4 regions of the Paenibacillus sp. NPDC058898 genome follow, and region 1 is predicted to be linked to each of the others. Evidence: predicted binding sites of a transcription regulator. Region 1 holds the regulator's gene; each other region holds the start of a gene.
What was found. Region 1 encodes Rex, which represses fermentation and respiration genes when NADH is low (regulators of the CRP and FNR family bind a similar motif). Its sites were predicted from a motif close to TTGTGAAATATTTCACAA; they were not measured.

Region 1 (4,058 bases):
CGCAGATGCTGGTCTGGCTGACCCAGACGGAGAACGGGGATGATGAAGAACTGAACTTTGGCGGTCGCGGAGGGGATTTCTGGGAGACGATCTCCAGTGATTCGGATTCCTGCCTTGGCCGTGCCTGCCCATGGTTCCGCAAATGCTACTATCACAGGGCCAAACATGAAGCGGGCATCGCGGATGTTGTCATTACGAACCATTCGAAGCTGTTCACTGACGTAAAAGCGAATCATCAGCTGCTTCCGAGTTATGAGCGTCTCGTCATTGATGAAGCGCATCATCTGGAGGACGTCGCTGGCAAGCACCTTGGCTTGCAGATGAAATATTTTTCGGTGGTCCATACGCTGACTCGTATGTACAAAGACAGCCGCAGCGGTCAGCTTCCGGCTCTTCGCCAGCTGCTGCAAGCATCATCGCATGAGAAGGCTGTCGAGTGGTCCTCCATCATAGACCGGATTTATCCGGATCTGATCACCGCAAAAGAGAATTGGGACCGGCTCAGCGATCAATTGTTCGGACTGCTTCCGGAACGCGGAGACGCGACTCCGGGGGATGCCGGTCAATTCTCGCTTCGCTTATCGCCTCTGAAGAAGCCGAAGGATTGGGGTTCGCTGGCCGAGTTGGAGCATCAAATTCATGTGACGCTGGGCGATGTCGTTCGCAAGGGTGACAAGCTGATCGCCGAGATGAAGGAAGATCTGGACGACTACAGCGCGGACAGTTTGTTAACAGACCTATCGGGTCTGTTTAAGGACCTGGCCGCACACCGCGATGACCTGAGGTCCTTCATGGCTCTGAATGATGAAGGCACGGTATACTGGATGGAGGCTAACGGGAATTTCCGCGGCAAATCGCTGCAGCTTTATGCAGTGCCTGTCGATGTTAGCACTCACTTGAAGGAATTGTTTTTTGACAAGAAACAAAGCGTGATCCTGACATCGGCGACCTTGTCGGTGGATAAATCGTTTCAGTTCATGATCGAGAACTTGGGTCTTCAGGAAGCGGCAGATAGCGGCAACCTGAACACGGTTCTGCTGCCGTCCCCGTTTAATTACAGGGAGCAGGCCCTCCTTGTCGTGCCGCGCGATTTTCCGAGCGTGAAGGGCTCGGTCGGGGATGCACTCTTTGTGAATACACTTGTGCAATCATTGGCCGATACGGCAATCGCTACGCATGGCCGCATGCTTGTGCTGTTCACTTCGTACCGCATGCTGCGTCAGGTTCACGAGCCGTTGAAGGAGGCGCTGGCATCCAGCGATATTACGGTACTGGGACAAGGGATGGACGGAACCAGCCGTACCAAGTTAATCCGGAGATTCCAGGATAGCAGCGCTTCGGTCCTGCTGGGTACGAGCTCCTTCTGGGAAGGGGTAGACATACCCGGGGAGGCGCTCACTTGCCTTGCGATCGTCCGGCTGCCGTTCCAGCCGCCGAATCATCCCTTGGTCGAAGCCAAGAGCGAATTGCTGCAGCAGCAGAAGAAGAACCCGTTCATGAAACTTTCGGTTCCGCAAGCGGTCATTCGCTTCAAACAGGGATTTGGCCGACTGGTGCGGACCGCGCAAGATAAGGGGATTGTCATTGTCTACGATACCCGGGTCATTGAATCCTATTACGGGAAATATTTCTTATATTCTTTGCCGGGGCCGAAGATGGAGCACATGCCGACAGAGGGGATCGTTCCCCGAATTTCGGAATGGCTGCAGGAAGAGGCAGGCATAGAGAACCAAGCTGAATAAAAGTGAAACAATGAACGAAATGATCTGTCACAAAAAAATGTAGTTATTAACCTATTATTAGGGGGAGCATGAATGAAATCGGAAAAAATTTCGGAAGCCGTGGTCCGCAGATTACCTGTATACTTGCGCTATTTGAATGAGCTTCAGAAAAGGGAGGTCTCCACGGTTTCCTCCCAGGAACTGGGACAAAAACTGGACCTCAATCCTGCTCAAATTCGTAAGGACCTAGCGTATTTCGGTGATTTTGGACGGAAAGGGATCGGATATGACGTATCTTATCTGATCGAGAAAATTCGCCAGATTCTAAAGCTGGACCAGAAGATCAATGTCGCATTGATTGGGGCCGGTAATCTTGGACATGCATTATCGAATTACAATGCATTTCTGAAGGACAATATGAAGATTGTGGCGGTTTTCGATTCGTATTCTCCCAAAGTTGGTATGAAAATTAACAATTTGGTTGTACAGCCGATGGAGGAACTGGAGAAGACGGTTCATGAGTACGGCATTCGTATCGGGATAATCACCGTTCCGGATTTTGAAGCGCAGAATGTAGCCAATCAGCTTATCGCCGCAGGCATCGAGGCTATCCTGAATTTTGCGCCAACCATCCTGAAAGCCCCATCCCATATCAGGATTCATACGGCTGATTTTACTACAGATTTGCAGAGTTTGGCCTATTATTTGGATAACGGCAAGGAGGATGCAGGACATGACGATAACGAAGTGGATGGTTAAGAACGGAACGTTTGCGGTATTAGAGGAAGGAAGAACCGTGCTACGCGGATATATGGTTGTGGAGAATGACCGCATAACCTATCTGGGTGAAGAAGAGCCAACCATCCAAGAGGGAACAGAAGTTATCGACGGAACTCATCTGTTTTTCCTACCGGGGTTAGTGAACACGCACGGACATGCGGCGATGTCCCTGCTCCGCGGTTATGGCGACGATCTGGCACTGCAGGTATGGCTTCAGGAAAAAATGTGGCCTATGGAAGCCAAATTCACGGCCGACGATGTATACTGGGGAACCGCACTCTCCGTGCTGGAGATGATCAAAGGCGGAACCACGACATTTGTGGATATGTATGATCATATGGATCAGGTTGCCAAGGTTGTGCAGGACTCAGGAATGCGCGGCGTCCTAATGCGCGGCGTCATCGGATTGTGTCCGCCTGAGGTGCAGCAGCAGAAGCTGGATGAGGCGGTGGTATTCGCGAAAGACTGGCATGGCAAGGCTGACGGGAGAATTACGACGATGATTTCACCGCATGCACCTTATACGTGCCCGCCGGATTTCATCGAAAAATTCGTTCAGGCATCCCATGATTTGAATCTGCCTTTGCATACGCATATGTCCGAAACGGAAACGGAAGTAGCTCAGAATGTAAAAGACTACGGACTTCGCCCTGTTGCCCATTTGGAGAAGCTTGGCATGTTCTCCCGGCCAACGCTGCTTGCGCATGCCGTCCATCTGACCGATGAAGAAATCGAAATCCTGGCCAAGCATCAAGTTATGGTGTCGCATAATCCAGGCAGCAATTTGAAGCTTGCCAGCGGCATCGCTCGCGTGCCTGCACTGCTGAAAGCTGGCGTAACGGTGTCGCTGGGTACCGATGGACCTGCGAGCAATAATAATCTGGATATGTTTGAAGAGATGCGTCTGGCGGCATTGATCCATAAAGGGGTAAGCGGGGATCCAACCGCAATTCCTGCATCCGAAGCGCTTCGGATGGGTACAGAGTATGGAGCCAAGTCAGCCTTCCTCAACGATATCGGTACGCTTGCAGTAGGTATGAAGGCAGATATGATCGCACTGAACACGGATCAGGCGCACTTCCTTCCGAAGACGGATTACATTTCTCATGCTATCTACTCCGCTAGTGCGAAGGATGTTGAGCATGTATGGGTTGACGGTAAGCAGGTAGTGAAGAATGGCGCGAGTCTTACTCTTGATGAGGAACGTATCCGCCGGGAAGCGCAGCGTACCTTTGAGCGTCTTACAACCCTCTAGGGAATAATCAAGGTGAGCGAGGAAGACGGATTTGAAGAAAAAAACGAAGTGGATATTGCTGAGTGTGTCCAGCGTACTGCTGTTGCTGCTTGGTTTACAGCTCTATTATTCATATGTTATGAAAGATACTTGGAATGAAGAAAGAATGGCAATTGTTGCCGCGAAGCAGCATGGCCAATTGGTTACACCCGGGAAGACCTATAAATCGGTGTGGGGCGAGGATAATAACTATTGGGTGGTAAGCGGGAAGGATCAAGACAATCAAGATCGTATGGTATGGGTGAAATTTACGGATGACAACG
Region 2 (4,058 bases), on a different contig from region 1:
GAGGTCTATTTCGCATGCGAATACAGGCGTACCTTACCGCGTTTGTTGTAAATGTGAAACGAATGGTGAAGCTAGTAGAGCAAAAGCAGCGCGCCCTCGGATGATGAACGAGCTGCTTTTTTGTCTTCACGAGTACATTTCCAATTTGAAGCTCACTTCTACTCAAAAGCAAGTCTTTTGCAGGGCTCTCGGTGAGGGCATTCTTTTTTTAGGCACCAAGGAACATGTTCATGTCATCTTCCACATTGGTAATGCCGCCGATACTGAAGTTTTCCACGAGGACTTTGGCGATGTTAGGCGACAGGAATGCAGGGAGCGTAGGGCCGAGATGAATATTTTTCACGCCAAGATAAAGCAGGGCAAGCAGCACGATAACCGCTTTTTGCTCATACCAGGCAATGTTATAGGAAATCGGCAAATCATTAATATCCTCAAGGCCGAATACTTCCTTCAGTTTCAATGCAATCACGACTAGCGAGTAAGAATCATTGCATTGACCAGCGTCCAGGACCCGTGGAATACCGCCGATTTCGCCTAGATCCAGTTTATTGTATTTGTATTTGGCACAGCCTGCAGTTAGAATGACCGTGTCTTTTGGAAGTTCAGCCGCAAAATCGGTGTAATAGTTGCGGGATTTCATCCGTCCATCGCAGCCGGCCATGACGAAGAAGCGGCGGATTGCCCCGGATTTCACGGCATCGACGACTTGATCGGCCACGTTCATTACAGCGGCATGAGCGAAACCGCCGATGATCTCACCCGTTTCAAGTTCCGTTGGAGCTGGGCATCCTTTCGCTTGCTCGATTAGTAGGGAGAAGTCTTTGGGAGCACCGTCTTTTCCTTCTGGAATATGGCGGACACCCGGAAACCCAGTGTTGCCTGTTGTATATATACGGTCCTTGTAACTGTCTTTCGGCGGAACGATACAGTTGGTCGTCATTAATATCGGTCCGTTAAAGGCTGCGAATTCGCTATTCTGCTTCCACCAGGCATTCCCGTAATTGCCTACAAAATGCTCATATTTCTTGAATGCCGGATAATAGTGAGCAGGCAGCATTTCACTGTGCGTGTACACGTCCACGCCGGTACCTTCCGTCTGCTTCAGCAGCTCCTCCAAATCCTTAAGATCATGACCGCTTATGAGAATGCCGGGCCGGTTGCTTACCCCGATATTTACCTTCGTAATTTCCGGATTTCCGTAAACGGAAGTGTTCGCTTCATCAAGCATCGCCATTGCGTTTACGCCGTATTTACCGGTTTCCATCGTCAAAGCTACCAGATCCTGCACTTCAAGGCTGTCGTCAAGCGTGGCGGCTAGCGCACGGCGCATAAAACGGTTTAATTCGTTATCATCCTTCTCCAGATGAAGCGCGTGGTACGTATAAGCAGCCATCCCCTTCAAGCCGTAAGTAATCAATTCGCGCAGCGAGCGGATGTCTTCATTGCGGGTCGAGAGGACGCCAACCGTACGTGCTTTTTCATCAAAAGAAGCTTCGTTATCCGCTTGCCAGACGGCAGCATCAGGGAGATTGCCGGTTCCTTCCGGATATTGTTCGTTATAATAGGTGCGCACCTCGCCGCGGAGCTCTATCGCTTCCCGGACTCTTCCCACAAAAACCTCGCGGTCAAAGTTGGCGTTCGTAATTGTTGCAAACAAGGAGTCCATCATAAACAGCGATACGCGCTGTTCAAGCACCTCCGGCAGCTGGACATCCAGACTGAGAAAAGAGATACCTTTCAGCAAATAAATCAGTAAATCTTGCAGGTTTGCCACATCATGCGGTTTGCCGCATACTCCGACAATGGTGCAGCCTGTTCCTTTGGATGCTTCCTGACATTGAAAGCAGAACATGGACGGCTGATGCTTTAAGGTCTCTTGGGCGTTGTTATTCATTATTTTCTCCTCCCGGTTTCGTGAATTCTCGTTAAAGTCAGTATAAGATTGCCTCGCAATTGGACTGTTGAAGACAGTATACTTCGCTCCCACAACCGACATAGTGATTGGAATCACAATTTCTTAAGTAGTGAGTTTAATCACAAACCCGGTCCGTTTCTTCTTTTAAACTGGAATTAATGACCTAAGAAGAAATGAGGAGAGAACATGTCGATTTTACCTCAAAAGAATGAACTGGGATTTTTCGAGATCCGTCTCGAATCCATCGGCGGGCTTGGCGCCAATCTGGCCGGAAAAATGCTGGCCGAAGCCGGGGTTACCGGCTCCGGACTTAACGGTTCGAATTTTTCCAGCTATGGTTCGGAGAAAAAAGGGTCGCCAGTGAAGAGTTTCGTAAGGTTCTGCGATTCCGAGGTGGAAATCCGCGATCACAGTCCCATTGAGCAGCCGCATGTCGTCGGCGTATTTCATGAAGCATTGTATAAGACGATAGATGTCATAAGCGGATTACAGCCTGATGGAACGGTGCTTGTGAATACGGCGCGAGACCTTTCCAAAGTGGCCGTTGATCTGAACATGACGCAGGGAACGCTGGCCGTAGTTGATGCGCTGAAAATTTCCGTTGAGGAAAAAACCAAAGTGAATACGGCAATGCTGGGGGCTTTGTTCCGGATTTGCAGCTTCCTAAACCCGGACGATATGCGGCAGGTTATCCGCACAACATTTGAGAGAAAGCTGCCCCACCTTGTGGAAGCGAATTTGCGGACCTTTGACAGAGGATATAACGAAGTCCAGTTCCTTTCCTTGGGAAATGGCTCAGAGCTTATAGACCCAATCGCTTTCGCAAGACCGCAGCCGATTCTTGGATATGAAACGCAGGAGCTGGGCGGGATTCTGAACGTTACGGCGAACAGTGTCTTGAAGGATCTTAGCGGCTCCCGGCAGGGATATTTGCCAGAGTACAAGATAGAGGACTGCATTCACTGTGCCGCCTGCGATACGGTATGTCCGGATTTCTGCATCGTGTGGGAGAAGAAACCGGATAAGCGCGGGAATATGCAGATGTTTATGAAAGGTATCGATTATCAGTATTGCAAAGGCTGCCTGAAGTGTATCGAAGCTTGTCCGACCACCGCTTTGGCTGCCATGTTAGAAGAGCCGCATTATGCGGAGCAGCACCGTGTGCCGCAATCATTTCCCTATTTAACTGCGGAGGGAGTCAGATCATGAATATGCAAATTCAAGAAACAGCGGAGAACAAGCTGGCCGCTCAAACGGCAGTCTTCGAATCGGGCAACGAAATGGCTGCCATGGCGGCTGCCCAGATTAACTATCACATTATGGGTTATTTTCCGATTACACCTTCTACGGAAATCGCCCAATATCTTGACATGATGCGTACACGCGGCGAACACGACATCAAGCTGATTCCAGCTGACGGCGAACATGGATCGGCGGGGATTTGCTACGGTGCGGCCGCAGCCGGAGCACGGGTATTCAATGCTACCAGCGCGAATGGTTTCCTGTATATGATCGAACAGCTTCCTGTGCAGGCGGGCACACGTTTCCCGATGGTCATGAATCTGGTGACGCGTGCAGTCAGCGGACCGCTGGATATTCGTGGTGACCATTCGGATCTTTACTACGGTCTGAATACCGGCTGGGTGATTTTGACCGCCCGTTCACCGCAGGCAGTTTATGACATGAATATCATGGCGCTGCGAATCGCTGAACATGAAGACGTACGCCTGCCGGTCATTGTAGCTTATGACGGATTTTTTACATCACACCAGAAACGCCGGGTACAAATATTTACGAACCGGGAAACCGTTCAGGAGTTTGTAGGGGAAAAGGCGCCGGAATATCCACATGTGCTGGACGAGAACAACCCGATCGTTGTTGGGGCTTATATGAACGGCGACGATTTGATGAACAACCACTTCCAACAGTCAAACGCCATGTACCGTGCGGGCGAGGTGTTCAAGGAAGTGGCAGAGGAATACGCAGCTTTATCCGGAAGATCCTATTCGCCGCTTGATCTGTATCGCATGGAAGACGCGGAGGTGGCTTTATTCCTGCTCAATTCGGCGGCCGAATCCTCCAAAGACGTCGTGGATCGGCTGCGGGCGAAAGGAATTAAAGCGGGCGTAATCAGTCCGAATAT
Region 3 (4,058 bases), on a different contig from region 1:
TCATCAGCCACAAAGTGGGTATATTTAGGCCATGCCGCGAATTTTGTTGGCTTCTTGGCGTTGTAACGAATGACGTGAGGCATCAGGATCGCATTGGTGCGTCCGTGTGCCGTATGATACTGGCCGCCCCACTTATGCGCAAGACTGTGGTTGATGCCAAGGAACGCATTCGCAAAAGCCATGCCGGCAAGCGTCGAAGCATTATGCATTTTCTCGCGGGCGAGTTTGTCACCGGTAAGCGCCGACTGCTCAAGATATTGGAACACGAGCTGTATGGCTTTGATGGCAAGCCCATCCGTATAATCGCTGGCCATCACCGATACGTAGGCTTCAATAGCATGTGTCAGAACGTCCATACCGGTATCGGCTACCGCTGTTTTAGGCAGCGTGTATACAAATTCCGGATCGATAATCGCCACATCCGGTGTCAGCTCATAATCAGCCAGCGGGTACTTGGTATTCCCCAGCCCTTTGTCCGTGATGACAGCAAACGAAGTCACTTCCGAGCCGGTTCCCGACGTTGTTGGAATGGCAACGAATTTCGCCTTCCGTCCAAGCTTCGGATATTTATAGACCCGCTTGCGGATATCCATAAATTTTTGCTTCAGATTGTTAAAGTCCGTATCCGGGTATTCATAGAACAGCCACATCGCTTTCGCTGCATCCATTGGCGATCCGCCACCGAGGGCGATAATGCAGTCCGGCTGGAATCGGGTAAGCATCTCCGTTCCGCGTTCTACTGTCGTTGTTGAAGGATCCGGCTCAACCTCCGAGAAGACCTCGATGGCCACTGGCACTCTGCGCTGACGCAGATAATGCTCTACCCGCTCCACATAACCCAGCTTCACCATCATGGGGTCGGTAACGATCGCAACACGGGTGATTTCCGGCATTTTCGCAAGATACTGCGTGGAGCCTTTTTCAAAGTAAATTTTGTCCGGTACTTTAAACCACTGCATATTCACGGTTCTGCGGTTCACCCTTTTCACGTTGATTAGATTGACAGCCGTCACGTTCGACGAAGTGGAATTACGTCCATACGAGCCGCAACCCAGCGTCAGCGATGGCAGGTTCGTGTTGTAGATATCCCCGATACCGCCCTGCGAAGAAGGCTGGTTCACCAGGATGCGGCAGGTTTTCATCCGATCCGAGAATTTCATAATAATGTCCTCATTGTGCGAGTGGATCACCGACGAGTGACCCATTCCGCCAAAAGCAACCATCTCTTCAGCACGTGTTATCCCTTCCTCCGCATCCTTCACCTTATAACAGGCCAGAACCGGACTCAGTTTCTCGGCAGACAGCGGGTAAGCCGGACCGACCCCTTCCAGCTCGGCAATCAGGATCTTGGTGCTTTCCGGTACCTCGAAACCGCAAGCCTCAGCTATCTTAGCTGCCGGCTTTCCGACGATGGACGGATTAACCGCACATTTCTCCGATACCATCGCATGCGCAGTCAGTTTCGCCAGCTCTTCCTTGTTGACGAAATAACAGCCGCTGGCAATCATTTTTTTCTTCACTGTATGATAGATAGGCTCTTCGATAATGACAGCCTGCTCCGAAGCGCAGATCATGCCGTTATCAAAGGTCTTCGATAAAATCAAATCGTTCACTGCTTGATCCAGGTCCGCGCTCTTCTCTATAAAGCAAGGCACGTTACCTGGTCCTACGCCGAGGGCCGGCTTGCCGCAGCTGTATGCCGCTTTGACCATTGCCGAACCGCCCGTGGCCAGAATGCAGGCGACGTCAGGATGATTCATGAGTGCATTGGTTTTATCCATGGAAGGAGCTTCGATCCACTGGATGCAATCGGCAGGAGCACCTTGTTTCACGGCGGCATCCCGCAGTATCAGCGCGGCTTCCCGGCTGCATGCCTGTGCGGAAGGATGGAATCCGAAGATGATCGGGTTTCTTGTTTTAATGGAGATCAGCGCCTTGAATATGGTTGTGGAGGTCGGATTGGTTACCGGTGTTATCCCCATGATAATCCCGATCGGCTCTGCTATTTTTTGAAAGCTGTCATAGGCGTTGTCTTCAATAATACCCACCGTTTTGTCGTACTTGATGCTGTTGTGGATATACTCTGTGGCGAACAGGTTCTTGATAATCTTGTCTTCGTACACGCCGCGTCCCGTTTCCTCAACCGCCATCTTCGCCAGTTGCATGTGCTTCTCAAGGCCTGCCATGGCCATCGCCTGTACAATCCCGTCGACCTGCTCCTGATTCAATTCCATAAACTTTTCTTTGGCTCGATTCGCCTTGTCAATCAGCCCTTGAATGTACTCCGATGCTGTTTGTCCTTTAACTTCAACCGTTCCTTTGCTCACAGCCATATCTCTCATCCTCCCATGGTTCATGTTTCTTTCTCGTCTACGCTTTGATCGTAACACAGCCTTCTCTAAATTCATGTGAAATATTTCACAATATAAATATTTTTCTTTTCTGTGTAATTTATGCCTGTCTTTCCCTTCTTTTAAGTGAAAGAGATCACAAAGTTTGAAAATTCGCCACGATTTCCTTCTTATTCTCCCCCAAAAGTGAATGTTTTCACGTTATAATGTATTTAAAGATTAAACAGATCAAATTTTAGGATGTTAGGGGATACCAACATGAACACTACTGTAGACCATGTAATGGAAATCGAAAACTTAGGGAACACGCAGTGCTTCTCGGAACAAAACCGCAACCGTCTGCTGGTCAGCATGAAGGAAAGGGTTCTCCCTGAAGGATCCCATTTGTTCTGGGAAGGCGACTTTGCCGACAAGCTGTACTACGTTAAACAAGGAAGAATTAAATTAACCAAATCGACTGATGAAGGCAAAGAGCTGATTCTATATATGTACCATCCAGGAGACATGGTCGGGCAAGCCGATCCATTCTTCAGCAACAATCACAGTTTCTCGGCAGAGGTGCTTGAGGATAGCGTTGTCGGTGTCATCGAGCACAAGGATCTGGAGCTGCTGATCTGTCAGCACTGCGACTTTGCCATTGATTTTATGAAGTGGATGGGCATCCACCACCGCATCACCCAGACCAAATTCCGGGATCTCATGATGTACGGTAAGCCCGGTGCTTTAACATCGACACTGATCCGTCTGAGCAACACCTACGGACAGCATCAAGCGGATGATACCATTCTCATCAACAAGAAGATTACCCACACCGATCTGTCGAACATGATTGGGGCAACCCGCGAAAGCGTGAACCGGATGCTGAGTGACTTACGCAAAAAAGATGCCATCGAATATGCCGGCGGAATGATTGTCATTAAAGATCTTCCGATGCTGCAGGAAATCTGCCATTGCGAGCTGTGTCCTAACGAAATCTGCCGGATTTAATCGGCCTGCTCCCTTCTGTGCATAATATACAGTCATCTGCTTACAATAAACCTTGTCTTTCCAAACCAAATTAAAGGGAGTGCTCAGCATGCGTGAAGGATTGATTCCTGCTGTTCTTGGAACTGTGGTTTCTGCTTCGGGTGCCGCTCTGCTTGGCAGCAAGTATAAACTTGCCGCAACCGGTATTCTCGGCTTCGGACTGGCTCATATTGTGCTTGGTGCGATTGACCTGGTGGAACATCGGTAAAGGATTTGGAAGACAAGGTACACAAAAAGAAACCGTTTCTTGGTAAATGGAAGGACAACTCACCATTTACCAATGGAACGGTTTCTTTGCTTACTCATTAGGTTCAACTTCATCTGCTATTGGCTTGGAGGGCGAAGCCTCCAAAACATCTCGTTCGTATATCGTTAAAGAAGGAGCCGTCTCATAAATAGGTTTGCTCACTTGACGGACGTTCGTCCGATTAAAAAATGTGTCAAATAAAGAAATGGCGGTGCTCAGGATGTTATCTCCTTGCACCGCCATTTCTTGCTTTTCGGTCCGTTGCCCCTTGCTTGAGCAGATTATGGCAAGCGAAAGGCATCGACCTCTAGGCTCACTTTCGTCAGTCCTCGAAGCAGAAATCGCCAGAATCCCCGGTTATTCTTCAACTGCCCAAACACACTCTCCGGTTCGACCATTCGCCGCACCGACAACGCATAGCCTTCCTCACTTCG
Region 4 (4,058 bases), on a different contig from region 1:
GTCGTTCAGCACTTTCTTCCACGGATCCTCGACTTGCTGCAAGGCAAGCTCGATTCTCTCCACCAGTTCCTTACACTGCTTGGTATCGTCCAGGATAACCGCTCGGATTTGTTCCAATCCCAAGCGCTCTACCCACTCCGATGTTCTCTCCAGGTACTTGCCGGTTTCACGGTAATACTGCATCAAGGCTCCGCAGATTTCGACCAGCTCTTCATCCGTTTTCACTTTGCAGAACGAATCAGCCAGACGTGCCTTCGTTCCGCCGTTGCCTCCAACGAATATTTCCCATCCACCGTCATTGCCTACGATCCCGATATCTTTCGTGCACGACTCGGCACAGTTTCGCGGACACCCGTTGACCGCCAATTTAAATTTCGCTGGGAAATCCAGTCTCTCGAATTTCTCCTCGAGGAATGCCCCCATGCCCATCGAATCCTGCGTACCGAAACGGCAAAATTGGGAACCTACACAGGTCTTCACGGTCCGCAGCGATTTGGCATAAGCATAACCCGACGGCATATCGAGCTCTTCCCAAACACTCGGTAAATCTTCCTTCTTAACACCGATGAGGTCCAGACGCTGTCCTCCGGTTACCTTTACAACCTTCACATTATATTTAAGCGATACATCCGCGATTTTCTTCAAATCCTCCGGTGTGGTAACGCCGCCGTACATTCTTGGGACGACCGTGTACGTGCCGTCTTTCTGAATGTTGGCGTTCATCCGTTCGTTGACAAAACGGGATTCCCTCTCTTCTTGATGGGTTACCGGGTTCAGCATCGCCAGATAATAATGAATGGCCGGGCGGCATTTCGAGCAGCCTTCCGGATTGCTGAAGTTTAGAACATGCATGACTTCTTTCGTTGTCTTGAGTCCTTTGGCACGGATTTCGGCGACAATCTCGTCCCGATCAAGCGTTGTGCACGAGCATATGCCTTGTTTGCCTGCCGCCTTAAAGCCATCGCCCAATACGCTCTGGAGTATTTGCTCCACGACAGGTTTACAGCCGCCACACGAGCGGGTAGCTCCTGTGCAAGCTTTAATCTCATCCACTGTCGTAAAACCCTGTAGAGTAATGGCATCCACAATGGCTTTTTTGGTTACGCCGTTGCAGCCGCACACGATTTCATCATCGGGCATCTTCTCCAGTGAAAATGCCTTGCCATTTCCTGTTCCTGCGCTGTCAGTACCCATGATCGAATCGTAAATCTCATCCGTCATGGCTGTCTTTTTCCGAATCATGGATTGAAGGCTTGCCGAATCGCTCACATCTCCGAACAATATCGCCCCAACGATGATATTGTCGCGAATTAATATTTTCTTATAGGTCTTGCGCCAATCATCTTTTGCGGTGATCACCGAGTGCTCGGCTTGCTCCATGAATTCTCCGGCAGAGAATACATCCACACCGCTGATTTTCAACTTCGTCGATACAATGCTTCCCTCGTAAGGCTTGCCTTCCACACCGCATAGATGCTTCGCCAATACCTGTCCCTGCTCGAACAACGGTGCAACCAGGCCGTAGCATGCGCCCCGATGCTCGCAGCATTCGCCGACCGCATACACATCCGGCCAGGAAGTCTGAAGATAATCATTAACGACGATTCCCCGGTTCACTTCGATCCCGCTCGCTTTAGCGATCTCGGTGTTCGCTCTGATGCCCACTGCCATGACCACCAGGTCGGCATCAAGCTCATCCCCATCCTTGAAGCGGAGTCCCGTAACTCTGGTATCTCCCAATATTTCGGTTGTTTGTTTGCCTAATAAGAAATTGATGCCCTGCTGTTCAAGCTCCCTTTTCAGCATGCCGGATGCCATCGAATCCAACTGGCTCTCCATCAAATCCTGCATGAGATGAACCACCGTCACCTCCATGCCCAGGCTAACCAATCCCTTGGCAGCTTCCAGACCCAGAAGTCCCCCGCCAATGACAGCCGCTTTCTTGTACGCCTTAGCGGCTTGAAGCATCTGCGTGCAATCGGCAATGTTTCGGAAACCGATAACGCCTTCTTTGTCACTGCCCGGCACGGGTAAAATAAAGGGCTTCGAGCCCGTTGCTATTATGACTTTGTCATAAGGCACAGTCAATCCGTTGTCGGCGGTCACGACCTTGCGTTCCCCATCGATGGCAGTTACAGTGGCATCCGTGTGCAGAGTGATATGGTTATCCTCGTACCATTTCCAATCATTCAATACAATATCATCCAAGGTTTTGCTGCCTTCCAACACATACGACAGCATGATGCGGTTATAATTCGGATGAGGCTCCTGTCCAATGACGGTGATGTCAAAATTCCCACCCAATTTAATGATTTGCTCGACCGTACTAATCCCGGCAATACCGTTGCCGATGACAATTAACTTTTCTCTCTTTATATTGGACATCGATTGATTCCTCCCCGACACATTTATCTAGATCGTGGTATTCCGTTGCTTTCACATAAATTATATCGTCTGATCGCATTAATTTTTGTGATATTTTTCACATAAATCATTAAAATTTAAAATAAAAATGCCGAATAACCCTGTCCACTTCGAACAAGGTTATGAGGAGGCATGCTCTCTATATAATATCGGCTTCCATATAGGCTCGTTCGCCGCTAGGAACTTTCAAATAAGGGCGAATCCCGGCAAATCCCTTCGCGTCCAGGTTCACCCCGGTCATCCAGTTCCCCTCCAATAAGCCTCGATCCGATTGCATAATGACGGCAGGTGCCTGGATATGCTCCTGATATAGAACGATGCCCGCCTGAATAGTCTTAAAGGCTTTTCCTTGTTCCACCAACGGTACGGCGCTGATATACGTAGGCACAAAATAATTTGCGATCACATCCAGCTCTTCCCCGTCAAAAAACGGCTCGCTGCCAAGGAAAGGATGCAGCATTACGATTTTCTCATAGAGTGACCAGATGATCATCTGCAGAAATCTTCCCGTACGTCCTATATTCTGCCCGGTGGACGCATGAAATCGATCGGTTTCATAACCAATGAACTTCCATCCGCCGGGGGCTTTGACCCATTTCTGAAACATATCAACAGCATCGGCACCGCTATGGCTAACGGATTCTGCAGATTCCGGGCTTGTTCCAGACGCAGCTAACCACAAGGAATCCGGCACATACTGGCTCAGCATCCGTTTGGTCTTCTCAAAAATATGAAGCACTTTTAATGAAGCGTTTTCAAGTTCTGAGATGTCCTCTTGTCCATAATGGAAACGGGAGATATACGTTCGCTTGGTCATGGGCTCGCCTCCTTGATATGCTGCTCTCGGTATTTACATCATATAGCAGCTGCGTCCGCTTGGTGCATGTCCACCTATTTTTGCCGTAAAGAAACAGGAATCATACTTCCATTTAGAAAAAAACCCTGAAATGAGGATGTCTCATGCCAGGGTTTAATCATCAAGGGGAGTCTTAAGATGACTCATCTTTCGACCCATTGTTCCGCCCAGAATGAAATTTGCTCCATCACCGGACGAAGTGCCTTGCCTTTTTCAGTCAGTTCATATTCAATACGTACCGGTGTTTCAGGATAAACATGACGAATCAAAATGCCTTCGCATTCCAAATCCTTCATCCGCTCAGAGAGCATCTTATCGCTCATGGACGGAATCAAATTCGAAATATCCTTAAAGCGCTTAGGCCCGCTCATCAACGTTTGAATAATCAAACCGTTCCACCGTTTGCCCAGAAAAGAAAATGCAGATTCAAAACGGGGACACATCGTAACATTTGTAACTTCCATATCCCTTCACCTCTTTACGAAGTCACCTTGTTTATAGAAATTCATAAGCTTAATTAAAAATCTAGAAAACTTACGAATTGTAAGTATGTTTCATTTTAGCACATTTCCGAGAAACTGAAAACCACCTAGCCCCTTTTTCCCATAAAATCAGCGCTTATCCCATAATATACGAGCCAAAATATCCAAATCTTTCTCGATCCAAGTGGATAATTTCCTATTATACAGTACCGCCGCTGGATGGAATAGAGGGAATATCTTATAGGTTTCCGCCGAGAACATATAACCCCTATCTGGATTCTCCGGATCGGTTGCTT

Region 2: hcp (hydroxylamine reductase) is a predicted target of Rex. The motif match lies at 2,023-2,040, and genes of this name have one in related genera.
Region 3: adhE (bifunctional acetaldehyde-CoA/alcohol dehydrogenase) is a predicted target of Rex. The motif match lies at 2,407-2,424, and genes of this name have one in related genera.
Region 4: nirB (nitrite reductase large subunit NirB) is a predicted target of Rex. The motif match lies at 2,471-2,488, and genes of this name have one in related genera.

What each region holds. Positions count from the first base shown of each region.
Region 1 covers NZ_JBMOSM010000016.1:55,352-59,409, reverse strand. Annotated here, with positions in the region: gene dinG (ATP-dependent DNA helicase DinG) at 1-1,742, shown strand, start outside; gene ACOZB4_RS29170 (redox-sensing transcriptional repressor Rex) at 1,815-2,480, shown strand; gene ACOZB4_RS29165 (amidohydrolase) at 2,455-3,756, shown strand; gene ACOZB4_RS29160 (DUF5590 domain-containing protein) at 3,788-4,058, shown strand, end outside.
Region 2 covers NZ_JBMOSM010000006.1:142,046-146,103, forward strand. Annotated here, with positions in the region: partial or broken gene ACOZB4_RS17930 (transposase) at 1-104, shown strand, start outside; gene hcp (hydroxylamine reductase) at 209-1,894, opposite strand; gene ACOZB4_RS17940 (2-oxoacid:acceptor oxidoreductase family protein) at 2,102-3,124, shown strand; gene ACOZB4_RS17945 (thiamine pyrophosphate-dependent enzyme) at 3,121-4,058, shown strand, end outside.
Region 3 covers NZ_JBMOSM010000004.1:569,387-573,444, reverse strand. Annotated here, with positions in the region: gene adhE (bifunctional acetaldehyde-CoA/alcohol dehydrogenase) at 1-2,333, opposite strand, end outside; gene ACOZB4_RS14590 (Crp/Fnr family transcriptional regulator) at 2,610-3,338, shown strand; gene ACOZB4_RS14585 (asparagine synthase) at 3,427-3,585, shown strand; gene ACOZB4_RS14580 (hypothetical protein) at 3,632-3,772, shown strand; partial or broken gene ACOZB4_RS14575 (transposase) at 3,848-4,058, opposite strand, start outside.
Region 4 covers NZ_JBMOSM010000004.1:563,296-567,353, reverse strand. Annotated here, with positions in the region: gene nirB (nitrite reductase large subunit NirB) at 1-2,385, opposite strand, end outside; gene ACOZB4_RS14555 (hypothetical protein) at 2,564-3,241, opposite strand; gene ACOZB4_RS14550 (winged helix-turn-helix transcriptional regulator) at 3,424-3,744, opposite strand; gene ACOZB4_RS14545 (uracil-DNA glycosylase) at 3,892-4,058, opposite strand, start outside.